Regions from separate parts of the Bifidobacterium sp. UTCIF-1 genome, predicted to be linked through region 2. Evidence: riboswitches for the same ligand, from Rfam matches in the RefSeq annotation. Region 2 holds a riboswitch; the other holds the start of a gene.
What was found. Region 2 has a riboswitch for FMN ahead of BW09_RS00575 (ECF transporter S component). Riboswitches for the same ligand answer to the same signal wherever they lie in the genome.
Positions count from the first base shown of each region.

Region 1: it holds a riboswitch for FMN, as region 2 does, so the genes downstream of both, ribD (bifunctional diaminohydroxyphosphoribosylaminopyrimidine deaminase/5-amino-6-(5-phosphoribosylamino)uracil reductase RibD) here and BW09_RS00575 (ECF transporter S component) in region 2, are expected to answer to the same signal.

Region 1 covers NZ_JFAG01000003.1:85,828-91,857, forward strand. The annotation lists gene BW09_RS02160 (DHA2 family efflux MFS transporter permease subunit) at 1-1,135, shown strand, start outside; gene BW09_RS02165 (L-lactate dehydrogenase) at 1,116-2,081, opposite strand; FMN riboswitch at 2,262-2,388, shown strand; gene ribD (bifunctional diaminohydroxyphosphoribosylaminopyrimidine deaminase/5-amino-6-(5-phosphoribosylamino)uracil reductase RibD) at 2,570-3,685, shown strand; gene BW09_RS02175 (riboflavin synthase) at 3,666-4,340, shown strand; gene ribB (3,4-dihydroxy-2-butanone-4-phosphate synthase) at 4,384-5,718, shown strand; gene ribE (6,7-dimethyl-8-ribityllumazine synthase) at 5,720-6,030, shown strand, end outside.
Region 2 covers NZ_JFAG01000001.1:138,624-144,653, forward strand. The annotation lists partial or broken gene BW09_RS00570 (beta strand repeat-containing protein) at 1-3,058, opposite strand, end outside; FMN riboswitch at 3,542-3,694, shown strand; gene BW09_RS00575 (ECF transporter S component) at 3,700-4,365, shown strand; gene BW09_RS00580 (energy-coupling factor transporter ATPase) at 4,448-6,030, shown strand, end outside.

The sequences.
Region 1 (6,030 bases), on a different contig from region 2:
CTCGTTCATCGGCATCGAGAACGTGCTGCCGCTGTACCTGCAGAACGACCTCGGCGTCAACGCGCTCGAATCGGGCCTGATCATGATGCCCGGCGGCATTGTGATGGGTCTGCTCAATCCGGTCGCCGGGCGCTTCTACGACCGCATCGGGGGCCGCCCGATCGCCCTGATTGGCTTCACCCTGCTCACCGTAGCCGCGGTGCTGCTCGCCACAATGAACGAGCACACGCCGGTCTGGCAGCCGGCGCTCTACTTCACGGTGCTGCTGGCCGGCTCCGCGTTCAGCTCGATGCCGCTGGTCACCGCCGCGCTGAACCAATTGCCCGGCACGCGCATTCCCCATGGCACCGCGATGAACAACACGATGCGCCAGACCTCCGGCGCGATGGCCATCGCCCTGCTCATCACCATCATGAACACGCACGCCGCGAGCGCCGTCCACTCCGGAATGGACGAGGCCGCCGCCTCCACCCTCGGCATGCGCGCCTCGTTCCGCGACGTGGCCATCGTGTGCGCGGTCTGCCTCGTGTCGCCTCCCTGTTCATCCGTGACCACGGCCGCAGGGTCGAGTAGGGGTTCCCATCGCGAATCAGCGGTAATCGCTCAGACGGTAATCGCTCAGATCATAATCAGCAACATATGTCCGATTTGTCCGATATTGCCGATATGTCCAGTAGCAGTTACAGACAAGGGGAAGCGCCATCGGAAAGGAACAGTCATGACCACATTCGAGGCAATCCCCATTCCCCAAGTCAGCAAGGGGTCCGCATACATCACATCAGGAGACGGCACAGCAATACCGCTGGACGCAGAGGAGCTACGTCGCGCGTTCGATGCGATTGTGCATGGCGACGGCACGGACCTCATCACCGCAGGCGAAGCCGCGCAGATTCTTGGCGTCTCCCCGAAGACGGTCGCGCGCATCCTCGACTCCGGGGAAATCCCGTTCACGAGATATGGCGCGAAAGGCAACCGCATGGTCTCCCGGGCGCAGGTCGTCGCCTACCGGGATAAATCCGAAGCCCATGGACGTCAGGCACTCGAGGAAATGCGGGATGCCGCCAGCCAAGGCGGAGATGCCGAACTTGGCCAGAATGATCACCGCATCCGACCGCTCACAGACGCCCGGCGATGAGCGCGCAGTGCTCGCGTACCACGGCGGCGGAAGCACGGAACCTCGACAGCTCCTCGTCGTTCAGATGCAAATCGACGAAATCACCCACACCGTTGCCGTCGAGCGCGACCGGCAGCGAGAGGAACACGTCATGCTCATCGTACTCGTATTCGCCATCGATCAGAGTGGATACGGAAACGACGCTGCGCTCGTTCCACAGGATCGTACGCACCAGCCCAGCGACGGTGGCGGCGATGCCGTAGCTCGTGCCGCCGCGCAACCCCTTGATGTCAAGCCCGCGACGACGTGTCTCCTCCTCGATACCGGCGAGCGTGACGCCCGGGTAGCGCGAGCGATTATCCTCCAGGTACTGAGCGAACGACTTGCCGATAAATGAGACGTTGGACCACGGCACGAACTGCGAATCGCCATGCTCGCCGATCACGTAGCCGGAGACGAGACGCGGGTCGAGGCGCGTCGTCTCCCCGATGATCGTCTTCAATCTGGATGTGTCGAGCGCGGCGCCCGAGCCAAGCACTTGGGCGCGGGGCAAGCCCGTGCGCCTCCATGCGAACCAGCTGAGTACATCGACCGGATTCGAGACCATGATAAGGATGCCGTCGAAACCCGAGGCCGCGATGCTGCGCAGAATCGGATCGACGATATCGATGGCGGCGTCCAGCTCCTGCATGCGCGTCTCCCCCGGCTTCGGCTTCGGACCGGCGGCGATGATCATCACATCGGCGAGGGCGCAATCCCCCCAATCGCCCTGCCGGATCTTGACGAATCGATTCAGGAACTCCGAGCCATCGGCCAGATCCATGGCGAGCCCCCTGGCCTTGTCGGGATTGTGGTTGATGAGCACCAGCTCGTTGCACACACCCTGCTGCACGATGGCGCTCGATACCGCCGCACCGACACTGCCCGTACCCACAACGACGACACGACTTCTATTCGCGGTGACCATACTCTTCGATCCTTTGCCCCAATCGCCGATATGCCGGCTTGCTCCCCATGCCGTCGCATCCGGCATGACTCATCCATCGTGGATGCCCATCGCCCTGAGGCGCCGCAATGGTCCGAATCCCGAGATGGCCAGACAAACCTGTCCTGCCGGCCTTGTACGTTCAATAACCGCTAATTGAACAAGCATCTTCAGGGCAGGGTGAAATTCCCGATCGGCGGTACAGTCCGCGAGCCCCGCGAGCGATCGAGGGGCCGAACCGGTGCGATTCCGGTACCGACAGTCATAGTCTGGATGGAAGAAGTTGCGGCGGCGCGCGCATGCGCATGCATCGGCATGCCCTTGCGCGGCCCCTTTGACGACGCCCTGGCATTCCTTTGGAATCCAGGGCTTTCGCGTTTTCGGGGCCGAGCGAGGGCTTGGTCCGGCATACGCTCGCGTCAGCCTTCCCATGAACCCCTGGACATGCCCTATCGAGCGAAAGGGGATTCATGAACGATAGGGACTTTATGTCCGTGGCGTTGCGTCACGCACGGCTCGGAGCGGGCAGGGTCAACCCGAATCCGATGGTGGGCGCCGTCATCGTGCGCGATGGCACGATCATCGCCGCCGGTCATCATGACCATTTCGGCGGCTGGCATGCCGAACGTGCCGCGCTCGAGGCCGCGAAACAGTCAGGCGTAGATGTTCGCGGCGCCACCATCTACGTCACATTGGAACCGTGCTGCCATACCGGCAAGCAGCCTCCGTGCTCCAAGGCGCTCATCGATGCGGGGCTGGCCCGCGTGGTGGTCGGTTCCCCCGACCCGAATCCGCTGGTTTCCGGCAAGGGCGTGCGCCAGCTGCGCGCCGCCGGTATCGAGGTCGTCGAAGGCGTATTGCGGGACGAATGCGACCGGCTCAACGAGATCTTTCTGCATTTCATCACCACGCGCACGCCATTCGTCATGCTCAAATACGCGATGACGCTGGACGGCCGCATCGCCACCTCCACGGGCCTGTCCCGTTGGATCACCGGCGAGGATGCGCGCCGTCGCGCGCACGAGGATCGCGGCAGGTTCGCCTCGATCATGGTGGGCGTGGGCACCGTGCTGGTGGACAATCCGCAACTCACCTGCCGCATCCCGGGCGGTCACAATCCGGTGCGCGTGGTGTGCGACACCCATTTGCGCACGCCCCTTGATGCGGCGCTCATCGCCACCGCGCGCGAGACGCCGACGATCATCGCCACGGCGGTCGACGACGAGCAACGCACGCTCCCCTACCGTGAGGCTGGCTGCGAAATCCTCAACGCGGACACCGATGGCGACGGCCACGTGAACGTCGCCGGGATTGTGAAGGCGCTCGACGAGCGCGGATTGGACAGCGTGATGATCGAGAGTGGCGGAACGCTGGCGTGGTCGGCGCTGCGCGATCGTGTGGTGTCCAAGGTGAGCGCCTACGTCGCGCCGAAACTGTTCGGCGGGCGGAACGCACCCGGCCCGGTGGGAGGCGAGGGCGTCGCGGCTCCCGATGATGCCTTCCGTATCATCGACCGCACCGTCGCCACGGTGGGAAGCGACATCGTCATCGAGGGAGGTGTCGAGTATGTTCACGGGAATCGTTGAGGATCTGGGCACGGTCGTGCGATTGGATCGCGGAGCCGATTTCGCCCATCTGACCGTCGACTCGCCGGTGGTGGTGACCGACCGGACGGCCATCGGCGAAAGCATCGCCGTCAACGGCGTATGCCTGACCGTGACGGCCGTGCATGGCACGGCGTTCACCGCGGACGTGATGCATGAGACGCTGCGCCGCTCCTCCCTCGGAACCTTACGGCGCGGCGACCATGTCGCTGTGGAGCGCGCGATGCCCGCCGACGGCCGCTTCTCCGGACACATCGTCTCCGGACACATCGACGGCACCGGCGTGGTCGAGTCAATCACGCCCGACGGCATCGCGACGGTCTATACGATCCGCGCGCCGTACGAGCTCATGCGGTTCATCGCCGAAAAGGGGTCGATCGCCGTCGAGGGCATCAGTCTGACGGTGACGACCGTGACGGAGACCGCGTTCGGCGTCTCCCTCATCCCGCACACCGCCTCGCACACGGTGCTTGTCGAGCGCGGTGTCGGCGACATCGTCAATCTCGAAACCGATCCAATCGCGAAATACGTGAATCGCCTGCTTGCACTGCCGTCGCGCGATGGCGACGCCGACAAGGGAGGCTCCGGCGGATCCGGGGCAATCACCGAGAACTTCCTCGCCGAGCACGGCTTCTGACGCTCACACGAACGACAAAGGACAAAGAACCAAAGGACAACATATGGCTTCATCGAACACCGATCACACGAACACTAATCAGGCGGTGGCACGCGCGATCCGCGACATCCGGGCGGGACGCATCGTCGTCGTGGCGGACGACGAGGGGCGCGAGAACGAAGGCGACCTCATCTGCGCTACCCGCCACGCCACACCGAGCAACATCGCCTTCATGGCCTCGCACGGCCGGGGACTCATCTGCACGCCGATGAGCGCCGAACTGGCATCGCGACTCGAACTGCCGCCGATGGTCGCCACGAACACGGACAACCATCACACGGCGTTCACCGTATCCATCGATCACGTGACCACGTCCACCGGTATCAGCGCACGCGACCGTTCGTTGACCGCGCTGGCCTGCATCGACCCGAATGCGCGCCCGGAGGACTTCCGCCGCCCCGGACACATGTTCCCGCTGGTGGCGCGCGAGGGCGGCGTGCTGGAACGCAACGGGCACACCGAGGCGACCGTAGATCTGGCGAGACTGGCCGGATTCGAGCCATGCGGCCTGTGCTGCGAGATGATGAAGGAGGACGGCACGATGATGCGACGCGGCGATCTCGAACGGTTCGCCACCGAGCATGATCTCGCGTACATCACCATCGCCCAGCTGCAGGAGTACCGGCGCACGCACGCGTTCCCGCACACGGTGCGTCGCATCGCGCAGGTGGATCTACCCACCGACTACGGCCGATTCACGATGGTCGGCTACGAATCCGAGAACGGCTGCGAGCATGTGGCGCTGGTGATGGGCGACGACATCCTCACGGCGATGGCCGGCGCGGAAGGCGTCTCCGGCGCATCCAATACGGCGGCGGCGATTCCGCCCGTGCTGTGCCGTATCCACTCGCAGTGCATGACCGGCGACGTGTTCGGATCCCAGCGCTGCGACTGCGGTCCACAGCTGCACGAGGCGATGCGCCGCGTGGCCGACTCGGGCCGCGGCGTGATTCTCTACCTGAGCCAGGAGGGCCGTGGCATCGGGCTTCTCAACAAGCTGCGCACATATGAGCTGCAGGAGCAGGGCTTCGACACGCTCGACGCGAACCTGAAGCTCGGCTTCCCCGCCGACGCACGCGAGTACGACACGGCGGCGGCCATGCTGCGCGATCTCGGCATCGCATCCGTCGACCTGATGACGAACAACCCGGATAAGATCGACCAGCTGAAGCGTGCCGGAGTCACCGTCGCATCCCGCGTGCCGATCGTCATCCCACCGAACGCGCACGACGCGAACTACCTGTCCACCAAACAACGGCGCATGGGGCACCTGCTGGGCGTTCCCGCAACCGCCGCAACCACTGCAACCACCACTGCAACAATCACCAAGGAGAACTGACATGACCGTATTCGAAGGCCAGCTGGTCGCGAACACCACCACCCTCGCCGGAAGCGAAGCGAACGCGCCGATCCGCATCGGCATCGTCGTCGCCCGTTTCAACGAGTTCATCACCTCGAAGCTGCTGTCCGGGGCCCGAGACGGTCTGCACCGTCACGGCGTGGCCGACGAGAACGTCGACGTGGCGTGGGTGCCCGGCTCGTTCGAGATCCCGATCGCGGCCAAGCGCATGGTGTCCACCGGCCGCTACGATGCGGTGATCTGCCTCGGCGCGATCATCCGCGGCTCCACCTCCCACTACGACCTCGTGTG
Region 2 (6,030 bases):
CCAGGCCACCGGTTGTTGAATAGCCGACGAAACCGCCGGCCATGCCGTCCGACATGGTGCTGTCTGCGATGACGGACTTGAGGTTCGCAACATGGCTTTCACGGGTTTTCGTGCTGTTCGCCTGACCGTAGAAACCGCCTGCGGCATAGGTGTTGGTTTCACCGTTGGTGTTGCTGCCTGTCGCCTGAACGGTGAAGCCGCTTGCGATGCCGGCCACATTGGACTGCGTCACTTCGACAGAGGAGTATTCGGCGACCGAAAGCAGACCGGACAGTTTGACCAGGCCGAGAAGGTTCAGGCTGTTCGCCCCAACGGTGTCTCCCGGGCCGGAAAAACCGATGAAACCGCCAGCTTCTCCCCGTGCTTCCACACTGGTTACTGCGCTCAGATTCGTGTTGGTGATATCACCACCGGTAGCGCAACCGATTGCACCGCCAGCCCGATAGTCGCCCGCCTTCACCGACCATCCGTCTTGAATGCCTTGCATGGTCACGTTGTCAACGGTGAATGGCGCGAATTGATCAAATTTCTGGAGCATGGTCAAGTCGCCGATTTTCACGACGCTGTTCAGCAAGCCGGCGACAGTGGTCGGCTGAAGATTGCCCGCAATGCCGCCTGCATATGAACCATCAGCCTGGATCGAACGCAACCCTTTGACGACAGTTGAACGCTGCTGCGGGATGGCACGTGAACTGTCGTATTTCCAGAATGACAGATCTGCGATACGTTCCTGAGTCGAATCGGCGATAATCGTGCCCGAGCCATCGCCTATAAGACCACCGGCGTAGTCACCCTGAGAGGTGACGGTGATGTCGCCGTCCATCTGCGCGCCAAGGACAACGGACGGATTGACCCCGGCGATGGTCAGCAAAGCGCCGGCGCCGTCGGGATTGGTGCCAAGCAGTTTGGTGAGGATAGTCGTGAGGTTTTTGACCAAAGAGGTATCGGAGAGCTTCTCATCCGAATCGGTGCCCGCTTCCAAACCCCAGCCGGCCGAAGCTCGACCGGTAAAACCGCCAGCATGGGATGCCGTAGCGACGACATTCACAGCTGCGCTCAAGGAATCATTGATCGCATAAGCATTCGCCAAGCGCCCTGCGAATCCGCCCGCATAGTTTTCTGCGGTAATCTCCACCAGGCCCTGGCCGCCGGTCACACTAAGGGACGACTCTTCGATGAGGCTTTGCGGGCGCAATGCGGAAAGAATCGTGATGCCCAATGATCCAAGCAGACCGCCGACTTCACCGTTGCGGCTCACGCCGACGAATCCACCTGCATACTTCCCGGCCTTCACGGAAAACGCGTTCTCACTGGTCACTGAGGATTGTTCAATGATCGCGCCGATCTGCGCACCGACGAATCCACCTGCATAATCCGAATCATCATTGCCGATCACAGTGTTCTGTTTGAAGTTCACCACATGCGAGTCGGAGATCTCCGGGTTGTAGTAGCCGACCGGCACCAAAGCGTTCAGGCCCAACGTGCTGCCGAGCAGCCAGTCGACAAGGTCGCCCAAGCCCAGAAATGGAATCACGTTCAGAATATCCGTGAGCACCGTAATGAGTGTGCCCAGCGACTCCGAAGCGATATCGTACCGGGTTGCACCCTCAACGTAGCCGGCGAATCCGCCGGTCATCCCTTTGACATTCGCGACAGTGGCGTCTGCGACCTCGCAACCGGTCACCTTGACATCACCATAGATACGACCTGCGAACGCACCGGTCGCGAAATTGGACGGGTTGTTCTTGTGCACGGTGAGCAGTTCATCCAGACCAAGGCCCAGTGGTTTGAGCAGCAAGCCGACCAACTTGAGCAGAGCAGATACCAGTGTCTCATCCACGTGAGCGACCGTGGCGTTGTTGCTCACGGTCACATCGTCAAGCTTCAGATTGGCGACCGTGACCGTGCCCAGGCTCTGCACACCACCTTTGTTGTTGCCGTTGTTCGTGATGCTCGAAGTGCTCGTGATCGACGCGAAGAAGCCGATGCCCTGCTGCTTGTCCACATCGAGGTTGCCTTCGGGCTGATTCACCACAACATGAGCGATAACCGGCTTAGCGGGGTTGTTCTTTACACCGGGGCCATCCGCATCAATCACATCGAATAGAGCGCCGGCTGTCGCGGCGTCGGCGACTACCGCGCCGAGCATGGTCCCGGAGAACATCAACGGTGACCAGTCCGTGCTGTTCTGATCAGCGGCATTACGGGACAGATCGATATCGCGGAAGATGATGTAGTTCCCATCCGAGGCGTAGCTCAAGCCGGTATTGGGGCCATATGTGCCGTCTGTCACGTCCAGACGATTGCCATGAGCGTCCTTGACGAAGTATTTGGTTCGAGTGGAACCAAGAATAAGGCTGAGACCGCCATCATGGTCATCGAAATTCTCGTCACGCAATGTATCGTTATCAGCCAAATCGGCATCACCGGCATACGCCACCGATTCATCGCCGGCATCCTGCCACTCAAGTTTTGGCAGCAGCACACTTCCTGTATTGACTACCTTCTGCGGAACCTGATAAACAGTGCCGCCAACGACCTTCTTGCCGGAACCTATGGCGCGCAACTGCTGCTCATTGCCGATCAAGATGTAGGTCTTACCGCCGATCTCCTTCGTGACCTGTCCTGCGTAGTCTCGGCCGCCTAACGTATCAGCGACCGCTCGCGCCGGCTCGGTCGCGCCGGAGGACCCAACGGCATCATCGGACGCAGCATTGTCGGCATTGTCGGTCTGGGCATGGTCGGCTTCGGTATCATCGGCCGACTGCGTATCGGCGGAATCATCGCCGGCATCCAGAATGGTCCTCGTGGTGAATGCGGAGTGCGCGTCAGAGGGGAACTGCCCGATCTCAGATATTTGAGAAGATGACGTTTGAGCAGTTGCAGTATCGTTGCCGTCACCTGATGTGCGTCGCAGTGTTTCCGCAGCGGACACGATGGTGGAATCCGTGACCACAGCACCATTGGAAATCACGGTGACTCCTGAAGAGGAGCCTGAAACCGCAGAACCTGCGGAAGTCTGACCATAAGCAGCTGGGATTGCGCAGGTGAGCGTCATTGCGGAAACCAATACACCGGCAATGACTCGAATACCCGTTGGGGCGTGCTTCGCACCCCCGCCTTCGCGGAACCCTTGGACCTAGAAACAACCGGTCCTACGCGCATCTTCTCACCTCTCCCTACGGCGCAGTGAACGATTCGTGAAATTACACCGAATAATTACCCCCCCCCGGACTTAATAATTGGGCATAGGCGACTGAACTGTCTCAATACACGATGCAGAAACGAACAATCACCGTGATGGTGCGAACACTGCACAATGGCGTGATTACTGGGTTTCCGACCCGGCATCAACCGAAAACGAACAGTATCGAACTGTATCGTTATCGCTCACAGCAACAAAAAATGAACATATGAAACAATGCCCGCAACGTAGACACGCCGACATTTCGGGGGGTGCTTCCCCCCTGTTTTCGTATCGCTATCAGGCGAAATGAAACAGCGCTTGCATCTGTACGCCCTATGGCGTATGAATATTGGCTGTCAGTTTCAGGGAAGGTGCAATTCCTTACTGGCGGTGATGCCGCATCCGGGATTCATAACGGAAATGCAGGCGAGCCCGCGACCCGCGAAAGCGGCCGATTCGGTGAGAATCCGAAGCCAACGGTTACAGTCCGGATGGAAGAAACGAGGGCTCACATGAGCATTTCTTCGCGTATTCGCATGCAGGTTGTCCGTTCCGTCGCGCCTGAGGCGCAGGGGGCTGGTTCGGATTCAGGTTCCGCCGCCGGCGACGTCTCCAACGCCAAGCTCGGCTCGCATTCGACCGGTGTGGCCGATTCCGGCCGCTGGTCCACCAAGCGCATCGCCATGTACGCCTTGTTCGTGGCGTTGGCCATGGTCACCAGCTTCATCGAATTCCCGATCACCCCGGTCACATGGCTGAAGTACGACCCGTCCGGCATCGTATGCCTGATCGCCGGCTTCGCCTTCGGCCCCTCCGCAGCCGCGATCGTCTCCGTGCTCGGCTTCGTACCACATCTGTTCGCCGATCCGTGGGGCACGCTGATGGCGGTGCTCGTGGCGCTGTGCCTATCCGTGCCGGCTTCGTTCATCTACCGCGCGAACCGCACTCGCAAGGGCGCGCTTATCGGCATTCTGGTCGGCGCGGTGCTGGCCATTGTGGCCGCGCTCCTCGGCAACCTCGTGGTGACGCCGATCTACGCACATATGACGGTGCAGGCTGTGGCCGCGATGATCCTGCCGATCCTGCTGCCGTTCAACGTGGCCAAGATGGCGATCCACGCTGTGGTGACCTTCCTGATCTACAAGCCGATCTCCAACCTGCTCGCCAAGCAGCAGTGAATCCACGCTCCGTTTGATGCGTCATGAGCCGCAATAGCCCGTGGCGCATCAAACTGTATATGAAGGCCCCAGGAAGTGATTCATGAGCGATAGCCACTCCCCGGACATGTCACCCATCGCCGAATTGCGCCATGTCCGATTCAGTTACGACCATGGCGCCACATGGGCGCTGGATGATGTATCCCTGACCATTCAACCCGGGGAGCGAATCTGTCTGGTGGGTCCTAACGGTTCGGGCAAGTCCACGTTGGCTCGGCTGATTGCGGGATTGACCGCCCCAGACGGCGGTGACATCACCCTGTTGGGGCATCACGTGTTCGGCTCGGACTCCGGCCCGGATGCCGACGCCTATCGTGCGGCGCGCAGGGGCATCGGCATGGTGTTCCAGAACCCCGAGGATCAGATCGTCACCACCATCGTGGAGGATGACATCGCATTCGGACCGGAGAACCTCGGCATCCCCCGCGAAGACATCGGGATGCGCATAGCGAGAACGCTCGAATCCGTGGGCCTGTCCTCACACCGGGGTTCCGATCCGACCCGTATGAGCGGCGGGCAGCAGCAACGCACGGCCATCGCCGGCATGTTGGCCATGAATTCACGGATACTGGTGCTCGACGAGCCTACCGCCATGCTGGATGAGACGGCTCGTGGCGAGGTCATGGCCATCCTCGATACGCTGCAGACTCGGGGCACCACAATCATCCATGTGACGCATAGACCTATGGAGACCCTGCACGCCGACCGTGTAGTGCACATGGAAGGCGGCCATATCACGGCAATCGCGGCATCACACGATGCCGAACCACACGATGCCGAACCACATGGGACCGACGGCGCAGGCACTGTAGTCCCAGCTACTGCCGACATAACATGCCCCGACCCCGCCGTCGGTACCGTTGCCGCGGGGGCCGCACCGACCTCACCACTGCCGCTGCTGGGACAGAAGGAGCCCGCCGCAATGTCTCCGGCCATCCAAGTGCGGCATCTGAGCTACCGATATGGTTCCGGGCGGACCGTGATCAGAGACCTCTCCTTCCATATGGATGCCGGCAAGACCGTGGCGCTGATGGGTGCCAACGGTTCGGGCAAATCCACGTTGGCGCGCCTGCTGTGCGCGCTGGCCAAGCCTGTGGTCGGCAGCGTCGAAGTCGCCGGCGTTCCGGTCGCAAGTATGACGGCGACCGCATGCACACGACGCAACGGCAAGCCCCGTCTGGCGAACCGCAGGCAACTGGCGGAGCTGCGACGCCATGTCGGGTATGTGATGCAACACCCCGAACACCAGCTGTTCGCCGATACGGTGGCCGAGGACGTGGCCTATGGGCCACGCAACCAGGGGTTGGGCGAGTCCACTGTGCAGGAACGTGTGAAGCAGGCGTTGGAGATGCTGCACATCGCGCATCTGGCGGACCGCTCCCCCTTCGATCTTTCCGGAGGGCAGCAGCGTCTTGTCGCCATCGCTGGCGTGGTGGCGTGCCGGCCGGATGTGCTCATCATGGATGAGCCCACGGCAAGCCTTGACGTGCACGCCACTTCGAGGATACATGAGCTGATCCGCACCCTGAAGGCACAGGGGGTGACCATGCTGATCGTCACCCACGACCGTGCGGAAGCGTATGCACTGGCGGACCGAGTGGTGCGGATGCCCGACGCGCATGACGC